DNA from 3 places in the Providencia sp. Me31A genome. Region 3 is predicted to be linked to each of the others. Evidence: predicted binding sites of a transcription regulator. Region 3 holds the regulator's gene; each other region holds the start of a gene.
The links. Region 3 encodes PurR, which represses purine synthesis genes. Its sites were predicted from a motif close to CANGCAAACGTTTGCNTG; they were not measured.

Region 1 (7,761 bases), on a different contig from region 3:
GGCCAATTTCGAGAATGCGATTGTATAAATTGAAAATCGCCATTTCCCATTCTTCATCGCCAGCTATACATTGGATGTTGTCAATACAAACCAATGATAAGTGCTCCATCCCCTCCAACACTTCAGGGACAAAATAGGCACGTTTGTCTAATGGGACATAACCTACCGCAACCCCTTGTTCTGAAAGCTCTGCACATGCAGCGTGCAATAAGTGGCTTTTCCCGCCGCCTTCCCGTGACCAATAGTAGATATAACTACCATGTGCTTGGTTGATTGCTGACGAAATAGCGGACAACAACGCATCATTTTCCCCTGCATAGAAACTGGCAAAGGTTTCATCATCTGGAAGATACAGTGGTAGTGAAAGCTGTGATGGAGTGTTCAGAAGCGCCTCTGGCTGTATAAATCAATTTTCACTGGCAGTTTACCATAAAAAACAAGGATAGATGAATAAGATCAAAACCAATTGCCGCCCGTTTGGCCGAACGGCAACCAATATCACTATTTAGGCTATTTTTTACCGACATCTAGTTCTTTCACTTCCGCGTTCACAAACTGCTTTTCCGGACGCACAAAGGTAATGAAACGAAAGAGTAATGCCATAAAGATCCCAACAATAGTAGCAAGCGCCATACCCTTAAGTTCTGCTTGGCCGATATGGATCACAGCGCCACTGACACCGATGATTAAAATCACCGACGTTAAAATCAGATTCTGTGGTTTGTTATAATCCACTTTCGAATCAATCAGTACACGAATACCTGAAGCCCCAATGACCCCGTATAACAACAGTGATACCCCCCCCATTACTGGTACTGGCACTAATTGGATAGCCACCGCTAATTTACCGATACAAGACAGGAGAATAGCAATAATAGCGGCTCCCCCAATTACCCATGTGCTATAGACCTTAGTAATTGCCATTACACCAATATTTTCACCGTAGGTAGTATTCGGCGTTGAGCCAAAAAAGCCTGATATAACCGTTGAAAAGCCATTAGCAAACATAGAACGATGCAAACCGGGGGATTTCATCAAATCACGTTCCACAATGTTTGCCGTGACGACTAAGTGGCCAACGTGCTCCGCAATGACGACTAATGCAGCTGGGACAATGGTTAAAATGGCAAACCATTCAAAACGTGGGGTATAGAATGTTGGAATGGCAAACCACGGTGCTTCTATGACGGGCGTGAAATCCACAATCCCCATAAAATAAGACAGCGCATAACCCGTTAAAAAGCCAATTAAGATTGGAATAATCGATAAAAACCCACGGAAAACCACAGCACACAAAATAGTAACCGATAATGTCGTCAAGGAGATAATTAATGTATTGCTATCTACGACCGCCCCATCTTTGGGTAATAGACCAGCCATACTTGCCGCCGTTTGCGCGAGTTCCAAACCTATCACTGCAACAATCGCCCCCATCGCCGCAGGTGGAAACATCACATTAATCCACCCTCTCCCCGCAACTTTGACGATTAACGCAACAACACAAAACAATACACCACAAATAATGAACCCACCGAGTGCGAGTTCATAGCCTAATGGTAATAATATCAATACCGGAGAAATAAAAGCGAAGCTAGACCCTAAATACGCAGGAATCTGTCCCTTACAGATAAACAGATATAACAAAGTACCTATCCCATTAAATAACAAGATAGTGGCAGGATTGACACCAAATAGAATCGGTACGACAACGGTTGCGCCAAACATAGCGAACAGGTGTTGAAAGCTTAACGGTATAGTCTGGAGTAATGGTGGCCTTTCCTCAACACTGATGGTGCGACGTGTCATTTTAGTTTATCCCCTTTGCGCTTTTTTATCTTCAAATGAATGATGACTTGAGATGCAGTGAATTCTAATAAATAAATCAAAAAAAAGCCGACTTCTCAGTCGGCTTATCATTATTTAGTACCAAATATTTTATCGCCCGCGTCCCCAAGACCCGGAACAATATAACCATCTTCATTGAGACGTTCATCAACTGAAGCGGTATATAACTCGACATCTGGGTGAACAGCTTCTAAAGCTTTTAACCCTTCAGGTGCCGCGACAAGAACTAAGATTTTGATGGAAGTACAACCTGCATTTTTCAGTAGGTCGATAGTCGCAATCATTGAGCCCCCCGTCGCTAACATTGGGTCAACGACAAGCGCCATACGTTCTTCAATATTTGAAGCCAGTTTTTGGAAGTATGGAACAGGTTGCAGTGTTTCTTCATCACGATAAACACCGACTACGCTGATACGCGCACTTGGAATACTTTCTAGTACACCATTCATCATACCAATACCTGCACGCAAAATTGGTACTACCGTGATTTTCTTACCTTTAATTTGTTCTATTTCTACAGGACCACACCAACCATCGATAGTCACTTTTTCAGTTTCAAGGTCAGCGGTTGCTTCATAAGTCAGTAGGCTACCAACCTCCGAGGCCAGTTCACGAAAGCGTTTAGTGCTTATATCATGATCTCGCATCAGGCCGAGTTTATGTTTAACGAGAGGGTGTTTTACCTCAACGATCTTCATGGGTTTCTCCTACTATTTAAGACGTCGGCGGACAAAAAAATCGCCGGATTATACCTCTTTTAGCTTCAATTGCCACTAGATTACGCTTGATTTTGGTCAAAACAACAGCGATTAATAAGACTTTTTTTAAATTATTATACCCTATCCCAGTTAAGTTGATATTTGCGACACAACAAATTTCAATTTTAATCTTCTACTTTTCGTCTTTTGTTATTTATTGGTGAACATCAACAATTCATTAATCGTATAGAGATAAATATTTTCATTCACAAAGCTATCGCAAACGTTTGCCTAGCCTGTTAGAATAATGTCAACGATGTTATTTTTCTCAAAAATGCAATTGCCTTGGGGGCCGTAGTGACTGATAAAACCTCTCTCAGCTATAAAGATGCCGGTGTCGATATTGATGCAGGTAACGCCTTGGTTGAACGTATTAAAGGTGTGGTGAAAGAAACTCGCCGCCCAGAAGTCATGGGAGGACTTGGGGGGTTCGGTGCATTATGTTCCTTGCCTCAAAAATACCGCGAGCCTATCTTAGTTTCTGGCACTGACGGTGTAGGCACAAAATTACGCCTAGCGATGGATTTAAAACGCCATGATTCCATTGGTATTGACCTTGTTGCAATGTGTGTCAATGACTTAATTGTTCAAGGTGCTGAGCCGCTGTTTTTCCTTGACTACTATGCGACAGGTAAGCTTGACGTTGATACCGCTGCGAGTGTCATCACGGGGATTGCGGAAGGTTGTAAACAATCAGGCTGCGCATTAGTCGGTGGTGAAACCGCAGAAATGCCGGGTATGTACCACGGTGAAGACTACGATGTCGCAGGGTTTTGTGTCGGTGTCGTTGAGCGCTCCGAAATTATTGATGGCAGCAAAGTCCGTGCGGGCGATGCACTAATTGCTTTAGCATCAAGTGGTCCGCACTCCAATGGCTATTCTTTAGTCCGTAAAATTTTGGACGTCAGCAAAACAAATCCAGAAACAACACAGTTGGCAGGTAAATCATTAGCTGATCATTTATTAGAACCTACCCGCATTTACGTAAAAAACATCCTAGAACTGATTGCTAAAAATGAAATTCATGCGATCGCGCATATTACCGGTGGCGGCTTCTGGGAAAATATTCCACGCGTTTTACCTAAAAATACCCAAGCCGTTATTGATGACAAGAGCTGGCAGTGGCCTGCGGTATTTGAGTGGTTACAGCGAGCCGGTGCTGTCAGCACTCATGAAATGTACCGTACCTTTAACTGCGGTGTTGGTATGATTATTGCCCTACCACAAACAGAGGTTAATGCCGCATTAGCATTACTGGCTCAACTGGGTGAGAATGCATGGCAAATCGGGACTATCGGTGAATTACCTGTAGGTGAAGAGCAGGTTGTGATCCGTTGATGAAAAAAATCGTTGTCTTAATTTCGGGTAGTGGCAGCAACTTACAATCATTAATTGATAGCTGCCACACAGGAGCAATCGATGCTCGAATTGTTGCTGTCATTAGTAACCAAGGCAATGCATATGGTCTTGTTCGTGCACAACAGGCCGGAATTCCGGTCTGTTACTTAGATGCCAAGCAGTATACTGACCGTCAAGCTTATGATAGCGCTCTTCTAAAACATATTGAGCAATATCAGCCAGATCTCGTGGTATTAGCGGGGTTTATGCGGATACTAACGCCACTATTTGTTCAAAAATTCATGGGTAAGTTACTGAATATCCACCCGTCTTTACTACCTAAATATCCAGGCTTGCACACCCATCGTAAAGCGCTGGAAAACGGCGATAAAGAACACGGGACTTCTGTACATTTTGTTACTGAAGAACTTGATGGTGGGCCAGTGATCCTACAAGCTAAAGTGCCTATCTTTGCACAGGATAGCGAAGAGGATATTATTGAGCGCGTAAAAGCGCAAGAGCATACCATCTACCCTATGGTTGTTAAATGGTTTGTCAGTGGTCGTTTGGTTATGGATGAAGGGAAAGCCGTATTAGATGGGAACATTTTACCTCAACAGGGTTATGTGGATAAGTAATTAACCTCATTTGTATAGCGACATCTAAGAGGGAGTTACTCCCCTCTTTATTGCTTATTTTTTGAGAATCCATTAGCTGTCGTGCATTTTTCAAACAGTCAAATCATCTACTACTGAGTAAACTAAACTATTATTCAATAAGTAACGGAACTCTCTGTGCTGCATCATTATTTTATCTTAAATAAATGTTATTATAACATATGGAACAAAATGTTTTTTTACTGACTAATCGAGGTATTTTTATGACTACCGGGCAAGTTCATCCGTTTAGGTTGCGCCCACTTGAACGTGAAGATTTAGCATTTATTCATCAGCTTGATAATAACGCCAGTGTCATGCGCTACTGGTTTGAAGAACCCTATGAAGCCTTTGTTGAATTAAGTGATCTTTACGATAAACATATTCATGACCAATCCGAGCGACGCTTTATTGTTGAAAATGATAGTGAAAAAGTGGGGCTCGTCGAGTTGGTTGAAATTGACTATGTTCACCGACGCTCTGAGTTTCAAATTATTATTGCACCAAACCACCAAGGTCGAGGTTATGCGAGCCGTGCTGCAAAACTCGCAATGGATTACGCCTTTTCAGTATTAAATTTATATAAACTTTATCTCATAGTTGATAAAGAAAATGTCAAAGCTATCCACATTTATAATAAACTAGGCTTTCATACTGAAGGCGAGCTTATCGACGAGTTTTTTGTGAATGGGCGCTATCATACCGCCATCCGCATGTGTGTTTTTCAGCATCAATATTTTGCTATGAAACAACAGTCGGCTACGTCTGAGATTGGTATTGCTCAGGTGAAAGCAATTTAGTAACACATTTAGTTTATAGGCTGTTATCATGCCTTTGAAAGTCATAAGCGCCTAATACGGAGTTATAATGTCCCAAGAACGTCTCTATCATGAAAAAGAGTTAAGCTGGCTATCTTTTAATGAGCGCGTTTTGCAAGAAGCAGCCGATAAGCGTAACCCCCTGATTGAGAGAATGCGGTTTTTGGGCATTTATTCGAATAACTTAGATGAATTTTATAAAGTCCGCTTTGCTGATGTTAAACGCCGTATCCTAATCAACGAAGAACGCGGCTCTGCAAGTGGCGCTCGCCATTTATTAAAGCGGATACAAACTCGAGTTGCCAAACAAGAACAAGAGTTTGACATTCTCTATAATGATTTATTGTTGGAAATGGCGCGCAACCAAATCTTTTTAATTAACGAACGGCAAATTTCACCACGTCAACAAATTTGGTTACGCCAATACTTTCGGCAAAACCTCCGCCAGCACATTACGCCGATTTTAATTAATCATGACACTAATTTGGTTGAATTTTTAAAAGATGACTACACCTACCTTGCCGTCGAAATTATCAATGGCAGTCATATTCAATATGCCTTATTAGAAATTCCATCCGATAAGGTACCACGGTTTGTTAATTTACCACCAGAAATGCCGAAACGCCGTAAATCAATGATCTTAATTGATAATATCTTACGTTATACCCTTGATGAAATTTTTAAGGGCTTCTTTGATTATGACGAGCTAAATGCCTATTCGATGAAAATGACACGCGATGCAGAATATGATATTGCAACAGAAATGGAGTCGAGTTTACTCGAAATCATGTCATCGACACTGAAGCAACGTTTAACTGCCGAACCTGTGCGTTTTGTCTATCAGCGCGACATGCCTGATGAAATGGTCGCACTATTACGTGAAAAACTTGGGCTATCGAATGACGACTCCGTCATCGCTGGCGGGCGTTACCATAATTTTAAAGATTTTATTAATTTCCCAAATGAAGGGAATAAAAATTTATTGAACAAGCCATTACCTAGGTTGCGCCATCGCTGGTTTGATAACTTTCGTAACGGGTTCGATGCTATTCGTGAGCGTGATGTCTTGCTCTACTACCCCTATTACACCTTTGAGCACACATTAGAACTGCTACGTCAGGCTTCCTTTGATCCGAATGTGTTATCGATAAAAATCAATATTTATCGTGTTGCGAAGGACTCACGCATTATCGATTCTGTCATTCATGCGGCTCATAACGGTAAAAAAGTGACCGTTGTGGTCGAACTGCAAGCACGTTTTGATGAGGCTGCCAATATCCATTGGGCTAAACGGCTCACTGAAGCGGGGGTACATGTTATTTTCTCTGCCCCGGGACTCAAAATTCATGCGAAATTATTTATCATTTCACGCATGGAAGAAGGCCAAATTATTCGTTATGCCCACATTGGTACCGGAAATTTCAATGAGAAAACGGCTCGACTTTATACTGATTATTCGTTATTAACCGCTAACGAACAAATTACCAATGAAGTGCGTCGGGTGTTTAGCTTCATTGAAAATCCTTATCGCCCAGTCACTTTTGATAATTTAATGGTATCACCTCAAAATACTCGCATTCGTCTGATGGCCTTAATTGACCAAGAAATTGATAATGCCCTTGCAGGCCTGCCGAGTGGCATCACATTAAAAATAAATAACTTAGTCGATAAAGAACTCACTGACAAATTGTATGACGCATCCAATGCAGGGGTCAAAATTCGTTTACTCGTCCGAGGCATGTGCTCTTTAGTCGCAGGCCAAGTTGGCTATAGTGAAAATATCCAAGTCACCAGTATCGTAGATCGTTTTCTTGAACATGACAGGGTTTATGTGTTTACCAATGCAGGTGATGAAAAAATCTTTATTTCCTCCGCCGATTGGATGACACGTAATATTGACTATCGCATCGAGGTTGCAGTAAACCTCGTCGACCCTCATTTGAAACAGCGTGTATTGGATATTTTAGAACTGCAATTTAGCGATACAGTAAAAGCACGCTATGTTGACAAAGATTTAAGTAATCATTATGTTCCCCGCGGCAATAAAAGAAAAATACGCTCTCAGCTTGCCATTTATGACTATTTAAAATCACTTGAAACACCTGAGAACAGAGCTTGATACTATGCCAATAACTTCGACATCAGCACCACGCCCACAAGAGATTGCGGCTATAGATTTAGGCTCTAACAGTTTTCATATGGTTATCGCCCGCGTCGTCAATGGCGCACTACAAGTTCTCACTCGGTTAAAAAAGCGAGTCCATTTAGCAGATGGTCTAAGTGATACCAATGAACTCAGTGAAGAAGCGATGGCACGTGGACTTTCCTGCTTAGCGCTGTTTGCTG
Region 2 (7,761 bases), on a different contig from region 3:
TTTGCTCTGGAGCCGGACGTACCACTGGTTGTGCCAAATGTTAACCCGCAAGTCCTTGCTGATTATCGTAACCGCAATATTATTTCTTTGGCAGATAGCGCAGTTAGCCAACTTCTTACTTCAATTAAGCCATTAATTGATGCGGCAGGACTTGGACGCATTACGTTAACCAATATGCTATCAGTTTCTAGCTACGGTAAAGCGGCGGTTGACGAACTGGCGGGGCAAAGTGCACGTTTATTAAATGGCATTCCAGCGGAAGAAGGCCGGTTTAGTAAGCAATTAGCATTTAACCTGTTACCGTTGCTGGCGGATATGGACGGCAGTGTTTCTCATGAACGCCGTCTCGTTGAGCAGGTGCGTAAAGTACTGCAAGATGATGGTTTACCTGTCGCTGTGAGCTTTATTCAGTCTCCGGTTTTTTATGGTAATGCGCAAGTTGTGCATTTGGAAACATTACGTCCAATTAATGCAGAAGAAGCTAACGAAGAACTTGAACGTTTTGATGATATTCAGGTCTCAGAAGAGGGCGATTATCCGACGCAAGTGACAGAAGCGTCTGGCAATGATCAACTTAGCGTGGGCTGTATTCGTAATGACTACGGAATTCCTGAAATTTTACAGTTCTGGTCAGTGGCAGATAACGTGCGTTTTGGCGGTGCACTGATGGCGGTTGAAACCGCAGAAAAATTGGCTCAGGAGCTGTTTTACTAATGTCTGAGCCAGCAAAGTTGTATCGGATAGCTTTAGGGATTGAATACAACGGAAGTCGTTATTTTGGTTGGCAACGCCAGCAAGAAGTGAAAAGTGTACAAGGTTGTTTAGAAGAAGCCTTGTCGAAGATTGCCGCGGAGCCTATCAGTGTGTTTTGTGCTGGGCGCACGGATGCCGGAGTGCATGCGACAGGGCAAGTTGTGCATTTTGAAACCTCGGCCAACCGTAAAGAAGCGGCTTGGACAATGGGGGCAAATACTCACTTACCCGCCGATATTGCCGTTCGTTGGTGCCAGCCGGTGAATGAAGAGTTTCATGCGCGGTTTAGTGCGACTGCTCGTCGGTATCGTTATGTGATTTTTAATCACCGCTATCGACCAGCGATTTTATCAAGTGGCGTTACGCATTTTCATTATCCACTTGATGAAAAAAGAATGCATAAAGCGGCGCAGGCCTTAGTCGGAGAACGTGACTTTACGTCATTCAGAGCAGTTCAGTGTCAGTCAAGAACGCCTTGGCGTAATGTGATGCATGTTAATGTCAGTCGTCATGGTCATTATGTGGTGGTGGATATTAAAGCGAATGCATTTGTTCACCATATGGTGAGAAACATTGTTGGCAGTTTGCTGGAGATCGGTTGTGGCAATCAAGAGGTTGATTGGATGGCCTATCTTCTTGAGTTAAAAGACCGAACCAAAGCCGCTGCCACAGCAAAAGCAGAAGGGCTCTATTTGGTCAGTGTAGATTATCCAGAGAAATTTGCGCTCCCGAGTAATGTGATGGGGCCTCTTTTTCTCAGTGATGAGCTGATGTAAATCGACGTTAACTTTATCTCATAATTACTGTAAATGGCATGGATGCTATTATTAACGAGGGTTATATGGAATTTATCAGTTTTATTATCGACTTTATTTTACATATCGATGTGCACCTTGCTGAACTGGTCAGAGATTATGGTTCGTGGGTATATGGTATCCTTTTTCTGATCCTATTTTGCGAAACAGGGTTAGTGGTTACACCATTTTTGCCTGGGGATTCGTTATTATTTGTTGCGGGCGCAATTTCCGCATTAGATAGCAATGATTTAAATGTCCACTTAATGGTCGTGTTAATGATAACAGCGGCGATTATTGGTGATGCTGTAAATTATACGATAGGCCGTATTTTTGGCGAAAAATTGTTTAGGAACCCAGACTCAAAAATCTTTCGTCGGGTCTATTTAGATAAGACCCATGCATTTTATGAAAAACATGGCGGTAAAGCGATTATATTGGCGCGTTTTGTGCCGATAGTCAGAACATTTGCACCTTTCGTTGCAGGAATGGGAAAAATGTCTTATCGTCATTTTGCCTTTTATAATGTGGCAGGGGCATTTATCTGGGTGTTATTATTCACCTATGCAGGTTATTTATTTGGTGATTTACCGATAGTACAAAAGAATTTGAAATTACTGATAGTCGCGATTATCTTTGTTTCAATTTTGCCGGGTATCGTTGAAATTATTCGCCATCGTCGTATCGCTATGAAAGAAAAGCGTGCGGCAGCGCAAAAAATCGATAACCGTTAGGCGGTTTAAAAAGTTTTTATCTACAGTGAGATATCATTGTGGTTTAATGGCAAAAAATTACATACTGGTGATAACCAGAGCGAATCAGACAAAAAGGTCCATTAATGAGCTGGATTGAAAAAATTTTAAAGAAAGGTAACTTGACCCAATCACATAAAGCCAATATCCCAGAAGGAGTTTGGACAAAATGCGATGGCTGCGGGCAAGTATTATATGGCGCTGAGTTAGAACGTAACTTATCCGTGTGTCCAAAGTGTGACCACCATATGCGTATTCACGCACGTCAGCGCTTAGAAGCCTTCCTGGATGAAAACTCTACAACGGAATTGGGCAGCGAGCTTGAGCCAAAAGATGTTCTTAAGTTCAAAGATTCAAAAAAATATAAAGACCGTATTACGGCAGCGCAAAAAGCAACGGGCGAAAAAGACGCGATTATCGTTATGAAAGGCACCCTTAAGGGAATGCCGGTGGTCGCAGCTGCATTTGAATTTGCTTTCATGGGCGGTTCAATGGCATCGGTGGTGGGGGCTCGTTTTGTCCGCGCTGTTGAGCAGGCACTGGAAGATAACTGTCCGCTGGTTTGTTTCTCGTCAAGTGGTGGTGCGCGTATGCAAGAAGCTTTGCTATCACTGATGCAAATGGCCAAAACCAGTGCAGCCTTGGCGAAAATGCAAGAGCGTGGTTTACCTTACATTTCAGTGTTGACTGACCCGACTATGGGGGGCGTTTCAGCCAGTTTAGCGATGTTAGGGGATATCAATGTGGCGGAGCCTAAAGCACTGATCGGTTTTGCCGGACCACGTGTTATCGAGCAAACAGTACGTGAAAAGCTACCACAAGGCTTCCAGCGCAGTGAGTTCTTACTCGAGAAAGGCGCTATAGACATGATAGTTCGTCGCCCTGAAATGCGTGATCGCTTAGCGGAAATATTGGCGATGTTAACCAATAAGCCTAGCTTCAGTGAAGCGCCTATTGTTGCGGCTGAAACGGTAGAAATCAATATTAATGCAATCGACGATATTGATACCGAGGAACCAGAAAAGGATTCTGCAAAGCTTAAAAAAGATGATGAGTAATTTAATCATTCCTACTGCCAAGTCTCCATTGGAGACTTGGCTTTCTTATCTCACTGACTTGCATAGCCAAAATATTGATATGGGGTTGGAGCGAGTAGGTCAAGTTGCTAGGCAAATGAACCTAACGCAACCGGCACCCCGAGTTATCACTGTCACCGGAACTAACGGCAAAGGAACAACTTGCCATACCTTAGAATCTATCTTTATGGCAGCTGGGCTAAAAGTTGGCGTGTACAGTTCTCCACATTTAGTACGCTACACGGAACGTGTGCGCATCCAAGGTGGAGAGCTTGCGGAGACTGATTTTTGTGAAGCATTCGCTAAGATTGAAGCCCAGCGCGGTAATATTTCACTAACTTATTTTGAATATGGCACTTTGGCGGCACTGCAATTATTCAAACAAGCTAAATTGGATATTGTGATCTTAGAAGTGGGATTAGGTGGGCGATTAGATGCAACAAATGTCGTTGACGCTGATATAGCGGCCATCACCAGTATTGCTCTTGATCACACAGATTGGCTTGGTTCAGACCGTGAACATATTGGTTATGAAAAAGCGGGTATCTTCCGGACAGGTCATTATGGCGTAGTCGGTGAGCCTGATATGCCTGCATCGATAGCGCAAGTGGCTACAAAACTCGGTACTTTATTGTTCCGTCGTGGTGCTGATTGGCACTATAGCCAACAAGCCGACAGCTGGACATGGCAAAGTTCGCAGCGTGAATGGCACAATCTGCCATTACCCAATGTGCCGTTAGCCAATGCAGCAACCGCCCTTGGTGTGGTGAGTTGCTTATTACTGATTGATGAAAATATTGCGCGGCAAGTCACGGACTCTGCTATTTATCAAGGGTTGAGGTCAGCACAGTTACCGGGGCGTTTTCAGGTTATCGGTGAACACCCCTTGTTGATCTTAGATGTGGCGCATAACCCACATGCTGCTGGGTATTTAGTGAGTAAATTGGCTGAATTACCTAAAGTTGATGGGCGTCGTATTCGTGCTGTTGTCGGTATGTTGGGTGATAAAGATATTAAAGGCACGCTTGAGTGTCTATCACAGCAAGTGACAGATTGGTATATTGCGCCATTGACTGAGTTTAGAGGGGCTGATGTTGCCGAACTTAGCCAACATTTGGTGCAAGCGAATGAATTTGATTCTGTAGAAAGCGCATGGCAACAAGCTTGTTTTGATGCAACGGAACAAGATGTGATTGTTGTGTGTGGGTCATTTCATACCGTAGCCCATGTCATGATGTTATTAGAAAATCAAAAAGGATAGTGCCGGTGGCTAGTAAATTTCAGAATCGTCTTGCTGGCGCCATTGTACTGGTTGCTGCGGGGGTTATCGTGCTCCCCGCACTGCTTGATGGCGATAAGAAATATAATGAAAATGAATTTGCGGCCATTCCTATCATACCTAAACCGGGTGATGAAGAAGATATTGAAGCGATTGCGCATAATGCTTCATCTGCATCTTCTGAAGGGGCTTCTGAGGCGATGCTATCAGAGGCTATAACGCAACAACAAAATGAACAAGCTGAGAATAGCATACCCGATACACAAACCAATATTCCTGCTGTATTGGAGCCTGTAAAACAGGCACAACCGGAACCTAAGCCAAAACCACAACCGAAAGTGGAGCCAAAACCGGAAGTGAAGCCAGAACCTAAACCAGAGCCTAAACCAGAACCTAAACCAGAGCAGAAGCCGCAAGGTAAAGCATTTGTGGTTCAAGTGATTGCACTCAATAATGCTGCCAAGGTTGAAGAGATAGTGGCGAAACTGCGGTTATCGGGGTATCAGGTTTACACTATTCCTGCAAGGCCGGTGAATAACAAACTAACACGGATTTATGTGGGACCAGAGGCTTCTAGACAGAAGCTAGAGTCTGCATTACCGGAACTTAATTCCATTACGGGAACAAAAGGGATAATTCAAACTTATAAACCTTAAATAAAAGATTCAATAATCCCTAAAAGGTAAGGGGATTTAGTAACTTACTGCGGCGATTATGATTTTTTCTTTTCGCCGCTATTTTTTTAAAATTGATAGAAAAATGGTTACGCAAACGTTTTCGTTTTCTGTTAGAATGCACTTCGCTGTTGTCGTGAGTGCGAATTTTGGAATGGAATATGGTCTGGATAGATTACGCAATAATTGCCATTATTGGCTTCTCGGCACTGGTAAGCTTGATCCGTGGGTTTGTACGTGAGGCGCTTTCATTAATCACTTGGGGTTGTGCTTTTTTTGTTGCAAGTACTTTTTATCCTTATTTAGCGGATTATTTTACCCGTTTTGAGGACATACTCGTGCGAAATGGCATTGCTATCGCTGCTTTATTTATTGCTACACTGATTGTGGGCGCTGTCGTTAACTATGTGATTAGCTCATTAGTACAAAAAACAGGGTTATCAGGCACTGATCGGGTTCTGGGGATCTGCTTCGGTGCGCTGCGTGGTGTGTTGATTGTCTCGGCATTGTTGTTCTTTCTCGATACATTTACACCCCTTCCTCAAAGTGAGGATTGGCAGCGTTCGGAACTTATTCCGCAGTTCAGCCATATAATCAGGTGGTTTTTTGACTACCTGCAAAATGCGTCAAGTTTCCTGCCGGAGAACATTTCTCCGTCTACCTGATGAGGAAAGACTAAATGTGCGGTATTGTCGGTATCGCCGGTGTTACACCGGTAAACCAATCAATTTATGATGCTCTAACGGTGCTTCAGCATCGTGGGCAAGATGCAGCAGGTATTGCCACTATTGATGGCACAAACAATATTCGTCTACGCAAAGCGAATGGCCTAGTCAAAGACGTGTTTGAAACACGTCATATGCTGAGATTACAAGGTTGTATGGGGTTGGGGCATGTTCGGTACCCGACCGCAGGCAGCTCAAGTGCATCGGAGGCTCAACCTTTCTACGTAAACTCGCCTTTTGGGATCACACTTGCTCATAATGGTAACCTGACAAACGCGCACGAGCTCACTCGGAGTTTATTTGAAACAGCGCGCCGCCATGTCAATACAACCTCAGATTCTGAAATTTTATTAAATGTGTTGGCTTATGAGTTGGATAGATTTGATCATTTTCCTCTTGAGCCAGATAACGTATTTAGCGCTGTTGCAGCCATGCATAAAAAACTACGCGGTGCTTATGCCTGTGTCGCCTTAATTATTGGTCATGGCATGTTAGCTTTTCGCGACCCTCACGGTATTCGCCCACTTGTTTTAGGTCGTCGAATTACTGAGAACGGTAAACATGAATACATGGTCGCTTCAGAAAGTGTGGCGCTTGATACGTTAGGGTTTGAGTTTTTACGGGATGTTGCACCGGGCGAGGCAATTTATGTCACCGAGAAAGGCCAATTGTTTACGCGTCAATGTTCGGATAACCCACAACTGACACCATGTATTTTTGAATATGTCTATTTTGCGCGTCAAGATTCCTTTATTGATAAAGTCTCCGTTTATAATGCAAGGCTGCGTATGGGGCAGAAACTTGGTGCAAAAATTGCGCGCGAGTGGGATGATTTAAATATTGATGTGGTGATCCCAATTCCTGAAACGTCATGTGATATTGCACTCGAAATCGCACACATTCTGGATAAACCTTATCGTCAAGGGTTTGTGAAAAACCGTTATGTAGGCCGTACATTTATCATGCCTGGTCAACAAGAACGCCGAAAATCCGTTCGTCGTAAGCTGAATGCGAATCGTGCAGAGTTCCGTGATAAAAACGTCCTGCTAGTGGATGACTCTATTGTCCGTGGCACGACGTCAGAGCAAATTGTCGAGTTAGCGCGTGAAGCAGGCGCTAAAAATGTGTACTTTGCATCAGCGGCTCCGGAAGTGCGTTTCCCTAATGTGTATGGCATTGATATGCCAAATGCTAATGAGCTAATTGCACATGGCCGTGAAGTCGATGAAATCCGCAAATTAATTGGTGCTGATGGCCTAATTTTTCAAGATTTAGTCGATTTGGTGGATGCCGTACGTGAAGAAAATCCCGAAATTACCGAGTTTGAATGTTCTGTATTCGATGGTATTTATATCACCAAAGATATTGACCAAAGCTACTTAGACTATCTGGAAAACTTACGTAAAGATGACGAATTAAAGTTAAAAGATAAGAGTGAAGTTGAAGATCTTGAAATTTATAACGAAGGCTAAACTTTCGTCATAACAGAATATAATTGAATACCTGCCTTTTGGCGGGTATTTTTTATGTAACGCTATAAATTACAGTTATATCTGATTTGAAATAATAGGTAGCCGAGTAGGCTAGAGGAAACTTATTGCTTATTTGGAGCTACGTATGATTGACTTCGATTCCCTCCCTGAGGTTCTTAAACCATTTGCAGACAAAATCAAAGCCACGAAAAAATCGCTTGTTGAAATGAGGCTGT
Region 3 (7,761 bases):
ATCTGGTAGCGTTTTGGCGTAATACCGTATTCTTTTAAAAACTCTTTCTGAATAACTCGCACATGTAACCCTGTTTCTTTGGCAATATCTGTGATTTTCTTGGTTGGGTTACGATACAGTAATTCTAAGATGTCATCCGTAAAGTGTGCTTTTTTGCTTGCTTTTGTTTGACTAAAGCAATCGAGTAATTCTTTAAATGAGGAGTCGGCTAATGCTTCAAACCAACGCTCTTGCCAGATATCACTTAGAGCAATGGGTTTATCGGTATAATTAAGGGTACGTTGGGGGAGTATAAATCGCAGAGCATCATGACGAATACGTAACACCATCACTTTCGAGTGATTGGGGCTAGCAGTAAATGTGTTAATTCGAGGAATAATGAGTTGAAATGGATTTGTGGCCGAACCACTTTCAGATGACATGCAAAATGCATCTAACGAAACCCATATCTCCGCACCTGTTCCAGGAAAAATTTTAATTACCTCTGAAAACTCTTTGATTATCAAAATAGAACTAACAAAGGATTTCAATTCCTCCGGCGGATAATACTGTTTTAACATCATTCTTGAGCACTCATTATGTGATGAAGTAATCATAACGCTTTTCGACAACAAAATTAAACACATAAAATCTATATATTAGTAGATAAAAACATAAAAACCTTTTTTATTACGGTTCGTTTCAGAGAGTGTAAAACACATAAAATGAATAAACAGTATAAGTCACCATAAAGCGTGATTCATTAAATTAGTTTATTGATGCGTGATTTCTTTATGTTTCAGATGTTATGTTACAGAGTGTTTAAATGAAGGGGAGCCATGTCGCAGAGGAACGACATGGCTTAAAGTGAACTAGGTTATGATTAATTAGCTTGGCAGTCTGCGTGTTTTAAGGTTTCTTCATTATTATTACGTGTACAACGTTGCATGAAATAACCAATTGCCATTGGAATGATTGTCACAGCCATAACTCCTGTTGTCGCTAGTAGGGGATCAATGGTGAGCGCTGAGACAAGTAAGCTAGCTAAGAAGCATAACCCTAACTGCAATGCATTTTGTAGTGCGGCTGCTTTACCACTCGCACTTGGGAAGGTATTTAAGGCCTTAGAAACTGCGATAGGATAAGAAGCCCCGTTCATCGCTGCCATAAAACAAAATGGGATCAAAATCATGGTTAATGATGGGGTCGTATAAATAGCCATGATGAATAGGATGGCCATACTCACTGCATAGCCAATGAGTAACAACGGGAACAACGTATTTGCGCGTACTTTAGCTAATACAATGCGGCAACCATAGCCACCAATAATAAAGGCTAAAGTTTGTGGGATATAGCTTAGGCCAATATCTGCTGGGTTAAAGCCCATATTACGTAAAATAAACGGTGAGCCTGTAAGCCAAGCAAAAAAACCAGCACTGCAAGAGGCATAAACAAGCACATTACCACTAAATACTGGCGAGCTGAGCAATTTAACGAATGAAACTTTAGCTTTAGGTTGGTTATCGTCAGTGAGTGTTTTAACTGAAACGTTTTTCAAGAAAAGTGTAGGTAATAAAAGCAAAACCCCCACAGCCATTAAAATCAGGAAAATCGCTTCCCAAGTTTGGTGTTCCAGCACCCAAGCACCTAACAGGGGTGCTAAAGCAGGAGATAACGCAACCAATGGCATTATAGAGGCAAAAACTTTCTGTGTACTCGCTTCGTCGTAACGGTCGATAACAAGGGCTTGCCATAATACGGCCGCGGAGCAAACACCGACGGCTTGTAAAAAGCGTAAGGTTAATAGTTGTGTTGCAGTTTCAACCCAATAAATAGCCAAGCTACTTAAAATAAAAATAGTCAGTCCAACAATCAGAACGGGTTTGCGACCAAGTTTATCTGATAAAGGTCCCCATAAGAGCTGAGCAAATGCAAAACCAGCTAAAAAGATACTGAGAGAAGCACTGATAGCACCTTCTGATGTATGCAATGAGTTTTGCATTGCACCGAAAGCGGGCAGGTACATGTCAATGGCTAAAAACCCCAGCATGCTTAAACCTGCAAGGTAAACCATAAATCCAGGGGAATTTTTTTTCACAGTATTCGACATAATAATTACTTATCTGATATTTAAATAAATGTTAACGGTAGCCCCATTGTATAGGCTATTTTTTTGTGTTGTGAAACGGTAATATTTGGATCTTGCTATCAAAATATTTGAAAGGAGATGTTATGTGGTCTGCGCATGCACTCGAAGTGATTGATGCAGTTGCTCGAACGGGAAGCTTTAGTGGTGCTGCAAATGAGTTGCACCGTGTACCCTCTGCGATTAGTTATACAGTAAAACAAGTTGAGGAATGGCTTGCTGTTCCTTTATTCGAACGTCGCCACCGTGATGTTGCCTTGACGGAAGCGGGCGCTATCTTTATTAAGGAAGGTCGTTCTGTTATCAAAAAAATGACAGAGACAAGGCATCAATGCCAGCAAGTCGCGAACGGTTGGCGTGGGCAATTCAGTATCGCAGTTGACTGCATTGTAAAACCCCAGAGAACTGAACAATTAATTCTTGATTTTTATCGGCATTTTCCTGATATCGAGTTATATATCCATCCAGAGGTATTTAACGGTGTTTGGGATGCATTGGCAGATGGGCGTGCGGATGTTGCAATTGGTGCAACACGTGCATCACCCATTGGTGAGCGTTATAGTTTTCGAGACATGGGGTTTATGTCTTGGATGTGTGTGGCGAGCCCTGAACATCCATTAGCAAAAATCGACTGCAAACTGGCGGATGACCAAATGCGTGAGTTTCCTAGCTTATGCCTAGAGGATACTTCTCGTAATTTACCGAAACGTGATACATGGGCTCTGGATAATCAACGTCGACTTGTTGTGCCTTATTGGGAAAATGGTTTGGCGTGTTTAGTCAACGGGTTATGTGTAGGGATGGTACCAACACACCGTGCTGCACCATTATGTGAAGAAGGTAAACTTGTTGAGTTAGAGTTAGCCCAACCTTTTCCACCAAGCCCATGTTGTTTGACTTGGGTTGAAAAAAACACCTCACCTGCGTTGAGCTGGTTGTTAGACTACCTTGGGGATAGTGAAACACTCAACGCAGAGTGGCTTTCGACTTAAATCATGTGGTTAGCGACGATAATCTATAAACGGGCCATCAGCTACGGAACGGCGCTCAACAAGGCGGGGGTGAATTTCAATTGTTTGAGCGTCTTCGCGCTTGTTCACTATGCGATCGAGCAACATGGTAAATGCCATTTGGCCTAAACGTTCTTTTGGTTGGTGAATGGTTGTTAGCGCAGGGGTAAAATAGCGAGCGTTGCGCACATTATCATAGCCAATAATTGAAATGTCCTGTGGGACGCGCAACCCCATTTCATCAGCGGCGCAAATTGCTCCCATAGCCATAATATCACCGCCGCAAAATACCGCAGTAGGGCGTTGTTTATGGCTTAAAATCTGCATCATGGCCTTATAGCCTGATTCAGGCTCAAAATCTCCTTGGACAATCCATTCATCTTTCAAGGTTATTTTTGCTTCTTCCATCGCTTTTTGGAAACCTGTTAAGCGGCCAATCCCCGTATTTCTCTCTAGTGAACCGGGGATGACACCAATATCTCGGTGCCCACGATCAACCAAGTAACGTCCAGCAAGATACCCACCATGAAAGGAATTATCGATAATGCTATCAGTAAAGTCACCTTGAGATGTCCCCCAATCCATAACAACCATAGGGATATTACGGTAGTCTTCTAACATGCTAATCAAGGTATCAGGGTATTCAGAGCACATAACAAGTAAGCCATCGACTCGTTTTTGCGCAAGCATTTGCAAGTAGGCTTTCTGTTTGCCCAAATTATTATGTGAATTGCACAGGATCAGCGTATAGCCTTTTTCATAACAGCTATTCTCGACAGACTCTATTACTTCAGCGAAATAAGGCGCTTCACTGGAAGTTGCCAACAAACCAATTGATTTTGTGTGATTAACTTTTAGACTACGGGCAACTGCACTTGGTGAATAATTGAGCTCTTTAATCGCAGCCCAAACAGCAGCCTTAGTATCATCAGCCACGAAGCGCGTTTTATTAATAACATGGGATACGGTTGTGGTGGAAACGCCAGCGCGTTTCGCCACATCTTTAATCGTTGCCATGGGGAAAAAAAACTCCTGACCAATAATCGGTCTCTATAAAAATTCTTGTGAAAAATTACCTGCATATTGAGGCATTGAGCCTTTGCTGGCAATAATTTAGCGATTTGTTGTCGATTTTGTCTGATCTAGCGCAAAAACGAAAGAAATAATTGATGTTATAACATGTGATATAGGCACTAGTTTTACTTTTTTGGATATGTATACTCAATAGCCCTAGTTATTGTGCGGTTATTTGTTAGTTCAATTATATTGGATGAGAGGAACTCATGGATACAGATGTTAAATACGGATTACTTGCTGCGCTGGGCTCATTAGCAATGATTATCTTTATTGGTTCACATATTTTCTAATTTTATTTCAACCTCAAGTAGAGCGAATTAAAAAGGGCGAGTAAATCTCGCCCTGAGGTTGTTGACAAAGCGGGATAAAAGCGTGGTTTTTCCCGCTTTGTGTTATCAGCCGAAAATCAATGAATTGATTTTCCTAGTTGATTTTCAAAACCTATATGACTTGCTGCCAAACATAATATGTTTGTCAGCAGTCTGAGGGCGAGTAAATCTCGCCCTGATGTTTAGAATTTAGCTTTTATTACTATGCTAAATTTTCTTCCACAAATTTCCAGTTAACCAGTGCCCAGAAGTTTTCTAAGTATTTAGGGCGAGCGTTACGATAGTCGATATAGTAAGCATGTTCCCAAATATCAACAGTTAACACAGGCTTGTCATCACCAGAAATTGGTGTTGCAGCATTAGAAGTATTAACGATAGCTAAACTGCCATCTACTTTTTTTACCAGCCAAGTCCAGCCAGCACCAAAGTTCTTGGTTGCAGCATCAGTAAATTGCGCTTTAAACTCTGCGAAAGAACCGAATGCCTTGTTAATGGCGTCAGCCACTTTACCAGTAGGCTCGCCACCTGCATTCGGCGCTAAGCAGTTCCAATAAAATGTGTGATTCCAGACTTGTGCAGCATTGTTGAAAACACCAGCTTCGGAATTTTTGATGATTTCTTCTAAGGATTTACCTTCAAAGTTAGTACCTTTGATTAGGTTGTTTAAGTTAACAACATAGGTATTGTGGTGCTTACCATAGTGGTATTCTAAGGTTTCAGCAGAGATATAAGGTTCTAAAGCATCTTTAGCATACGGTAAAGCAGGTAGTTCAAATGACATTGCGTACTCCTTGATTGCTTTTATATCAATATATTTAGGGTGTTTGCTCTTAAAATGAGCGAAAAATTAATTGTCAATTTATCATGACGATTTCGCCTTTTAGGCGATACGTTATTTAATATATTAATGATAACACGATAAACCCTATAAAGGGTAAAGGTAATATAACGTTACTAGTATGTTAACAGAAAAATAAAGTAATTACAGTTTAAAAATCATAGAGATATATAATGTTAGAAATTAGCTGGACAATATGTAGCAAAAAAATAGCAGAAAACTTATTTTTTAACTTAAGTAAACAGAAGATAGAAAAGATGCCTTTTTAAATCTTTGAGTGCTATAGTAATGCCCCTATAAAACTGGCATATTGTATGAAACAATTAGGTTTCACATTATATTGGTCAAAAATATTCTGTTAAGTTGCAGTAACTCGTATTATTTACGGGCTAACTGCAAAATCAGCACTTTTGTTCTAAGGAAGTAAAAATGACGACAATTGAAAGAATCGAGCGCCAAATCAAAGAAAATCCAATTCTATTATACATGAAAGGCTCTCCAAAACTTCCGAGCTGTGGTTTTTCTGCCCAAGCAGTACAAGCTCTGTCTTCTTGTGGTGAACGTTTTGCTTACGTTGATATCTTGCAAAACCCAGATATCCGAGCAGAATTGCCAAAATATGCAAATTGGCCAACATTCCCTCAGTTATGGGTTGATGGCGAGTTGGTTGGTGGCTGTGATATCATCATGGAAATGTTCCAGCGTGGTGAATTACAATCGCTGATTAAAGAAACCGCTGATAAATATCGCTCAGCAGACGAAACGAGTGCTGAATAATTTAGCAGTAGGCTGAATAAAATAAAAAACCGTGTTTGATGGGAAGTCATTTATACTGTCATCAAAAACGGTTTTTTTATCATTTCAATTTACTCAGTATCTTCAGCAACTGGCCAACCACCAAGTTTTTTCCACTTATTGACAATCTCACAAAATAACAATGCAGTGCGGTTGGTGTCATACAGTGCACTGTGGGCTTGTTTGCCATCAAATGGAATTCCAGCGGAAACACAAGCTTTAGCTAAAATAGTTTGACCAAAAACTAAGCCACTTAGTGCCGCTGTATCGAAAGTTGCAAAGGGATGGAATGGATTGCGTTTTAAACCAGCGCGTTCCGCTGCATTCATTACAAAGCTATGATCAAAGTTAGCATTATGAGCGACAATAATAGCGCGGTTGCAATCTGTATTTTTCATTCCCTTGCGGATAACTTTAAATATTGCGTGTAACGCCTCGTATTCGCTTACAGCACCGCGCAGTGGGTTAGTAGGGTCTATCCCAGTAAAGGCTAACGCGGATGGTTCAAGGTTCGCACCTTCAAAGGGTTCAACGTGAAAATGTAACGTTTCATCCATAGATAGCCAGCCGTCTTTATCCATTTTTAACGTGATAGCGGCAATTTCTAATAGCCCGTCAGTTTTGGCATTAAATCCGCCAGTTTCAACATCAATAACGACAGGGTAATATCCCCTGAAACGACTAACCAGGGCATTAGGATTGTTTTTTTCAGACATTAGGACTTTCGATTATAGGTTTCTGATTGATTTATATTATGCCAAAATCAGGAAAAGTTTGCAGACAAACATAGAATGAAATTTAGGCAGGAGAATAATGCGCTGCCTAAATTTTACATTTAATTAGTGACCTAAACCTTTACTTGCACTTTTATTTTCAATTAATTCAATTTTGTAGCCATCTGGGTCTTCTACAAAAGCGATGACGGTTGTGCCGCCTTTTACAGGACCTGCTTCACGGGTTACATTTCCACCAGCATGGCGAATATCGTCACATGTTTTTGCAACATCATCGACACCTAAAGCAATGTGACCGTATGCGTTTCCCATATCATAATGGTCAACTCCCCAGTTATAGGTTAGCTCAATGACAGCACCTTCACTTTCATCGCTATAGCCAACGAATGCTAGAGAGTATTTATACTCTGTGTTTTCACTAGTTCTTAGTAGGCGCATGCCTAATACGTTGGTATAAAAATCAATGGAGCGCTGCATGTCTGTCACACGCAACATAGTATGAAGTAAGCGCATATAAAACCTCTTAACATTCTGATAAATAATAAGCCTGAATCGATTTATCTATTAATATAACGTGTATATATTGGAAAATACAATGATTACAGTTTATTTTTCAAACAAACAGTGGTAATACTCATTTTTAAGAGTATACCATACATTTATGATGTTTTTTGTTTGAGGGGGATAGTGATGATTGAGCAACTTGAGTTCTTTGATATTCCTAGCCCTTGTCGTGGAATTTGCCAAACTAATGAGCAAGGTTATTGTCGCGGTTGTTATCGTACTCGTGATGAGCGCTTCAATTGGCTCAAGTTTTCTAATGGAGAAAAGCGAAACATTATTCGTTTATGTC

Region 1: purM (phosphoribosylformylglycinamidine cyclo-ligase) is a predicted target of PurR. The motif match lies at 2,820-2,837, and genes of this name have one in related genera.
Region 2: cvpA (colicin V production protein) is a predicted target of PurR. The motif match lies at 5,419-5,436, and genes of this name have one in related genera.

Annotation. Positions count from the first base shown of each region.
Region 1 is NZ_JBKQGZ010000012.1:89,892-97,652, forward strand. It holds gene hda (DnaA inactivator Hda) at 1-403, opposite strand, end outside; gene uraA (uracil permease) at 511-1,806, opposite strand; gene upp (uracil phosphoribosyltransferase) at 1,917-2,543, opposite strand; gene purM (phosphoribosylformylglycinamidine cyclo-ligase) at 2,901-3,941, shown strand; gene purN (phosphoribosylglycinamide formyltransferase) at 3,941-4,579, shown strand; gene speG (spermidine N1-acetyltransferase) at 4,822-5,397, shown strand; gene ppk1 (polyphosphate kinase 1) at 5,465-7,534, shown strand; gene ACLPIE_RS11755 (exopolyphosphatase) at 7,539-7,761, shown strand, end outside.
Region 2 is NZ_JBKQGZ010000014.1:90,984-98,744, reverse strand. It holds gene ACLPIE_RS13200 (aspartate-semialdehyde dehydrogenase) at 1-714, shown strand, start outside; gene truA (tRNA pseudouridine(38-40) synthase TruA) at 714-1,529, shown strand; gene ACLPIE_RS13190 (DedA family protein) at 1,595-2,281, shown strand; gene accD (acetyl-CoA carboxylase, carboxyltransferase subunit beta) at 2,386-3,357, shown strand; gene folC (bifunctional tetrahydrofolate synthase/dihydrofolate synthase) at 3,347-4,636, shown strand; gene dedD (cell division protein DedD) at 4,642-5,310, shown strand; gene cvpA (colicin V production protein) at 5,490-5,993, shown strand; gene purF (amidophosphoribosyltransferase) at 6,008-7,525, shown strand; gene ACLPIE_RS13160 (YwqG family protein) at 7,671-7,761, shown strand, end outside.
Region 3 is NZ_JBKQGZ010000005.1:147,236-154,996, reverse strand. It holds gene ACLPIE_RS05835 (helix-turn-helix transcriptional regulator) at 1-596, opposite strand, end outside; gene punC (purine nucleoside transporter PunC) at 863-2,089, opposite strand; gene punR (DNA-binding transcriptional activator PunR) at 2,212-3,117, shown strand; gene purR (HTH-type transcriptional repressor PurR) at 3,127-4,152, opposite strand; gene sodB (superoxide dismutase [Fe]) at 4,744-5,322, opposite strand; gene ACLPIE_RS05810 (Grx4 family monothiol glutaredoxin) at 5,809-6,156, shown strand; gene rnt (ribonuclease T) at 6,246-6,890, opposite strand; gene gloA (lactoylglutathione lyase) at 7,014-7,421, opposite strand; gene ACLPIE_RS05795 (DUF1289 domain-containing protein) at 7,599-7,761, shown strand, end outside.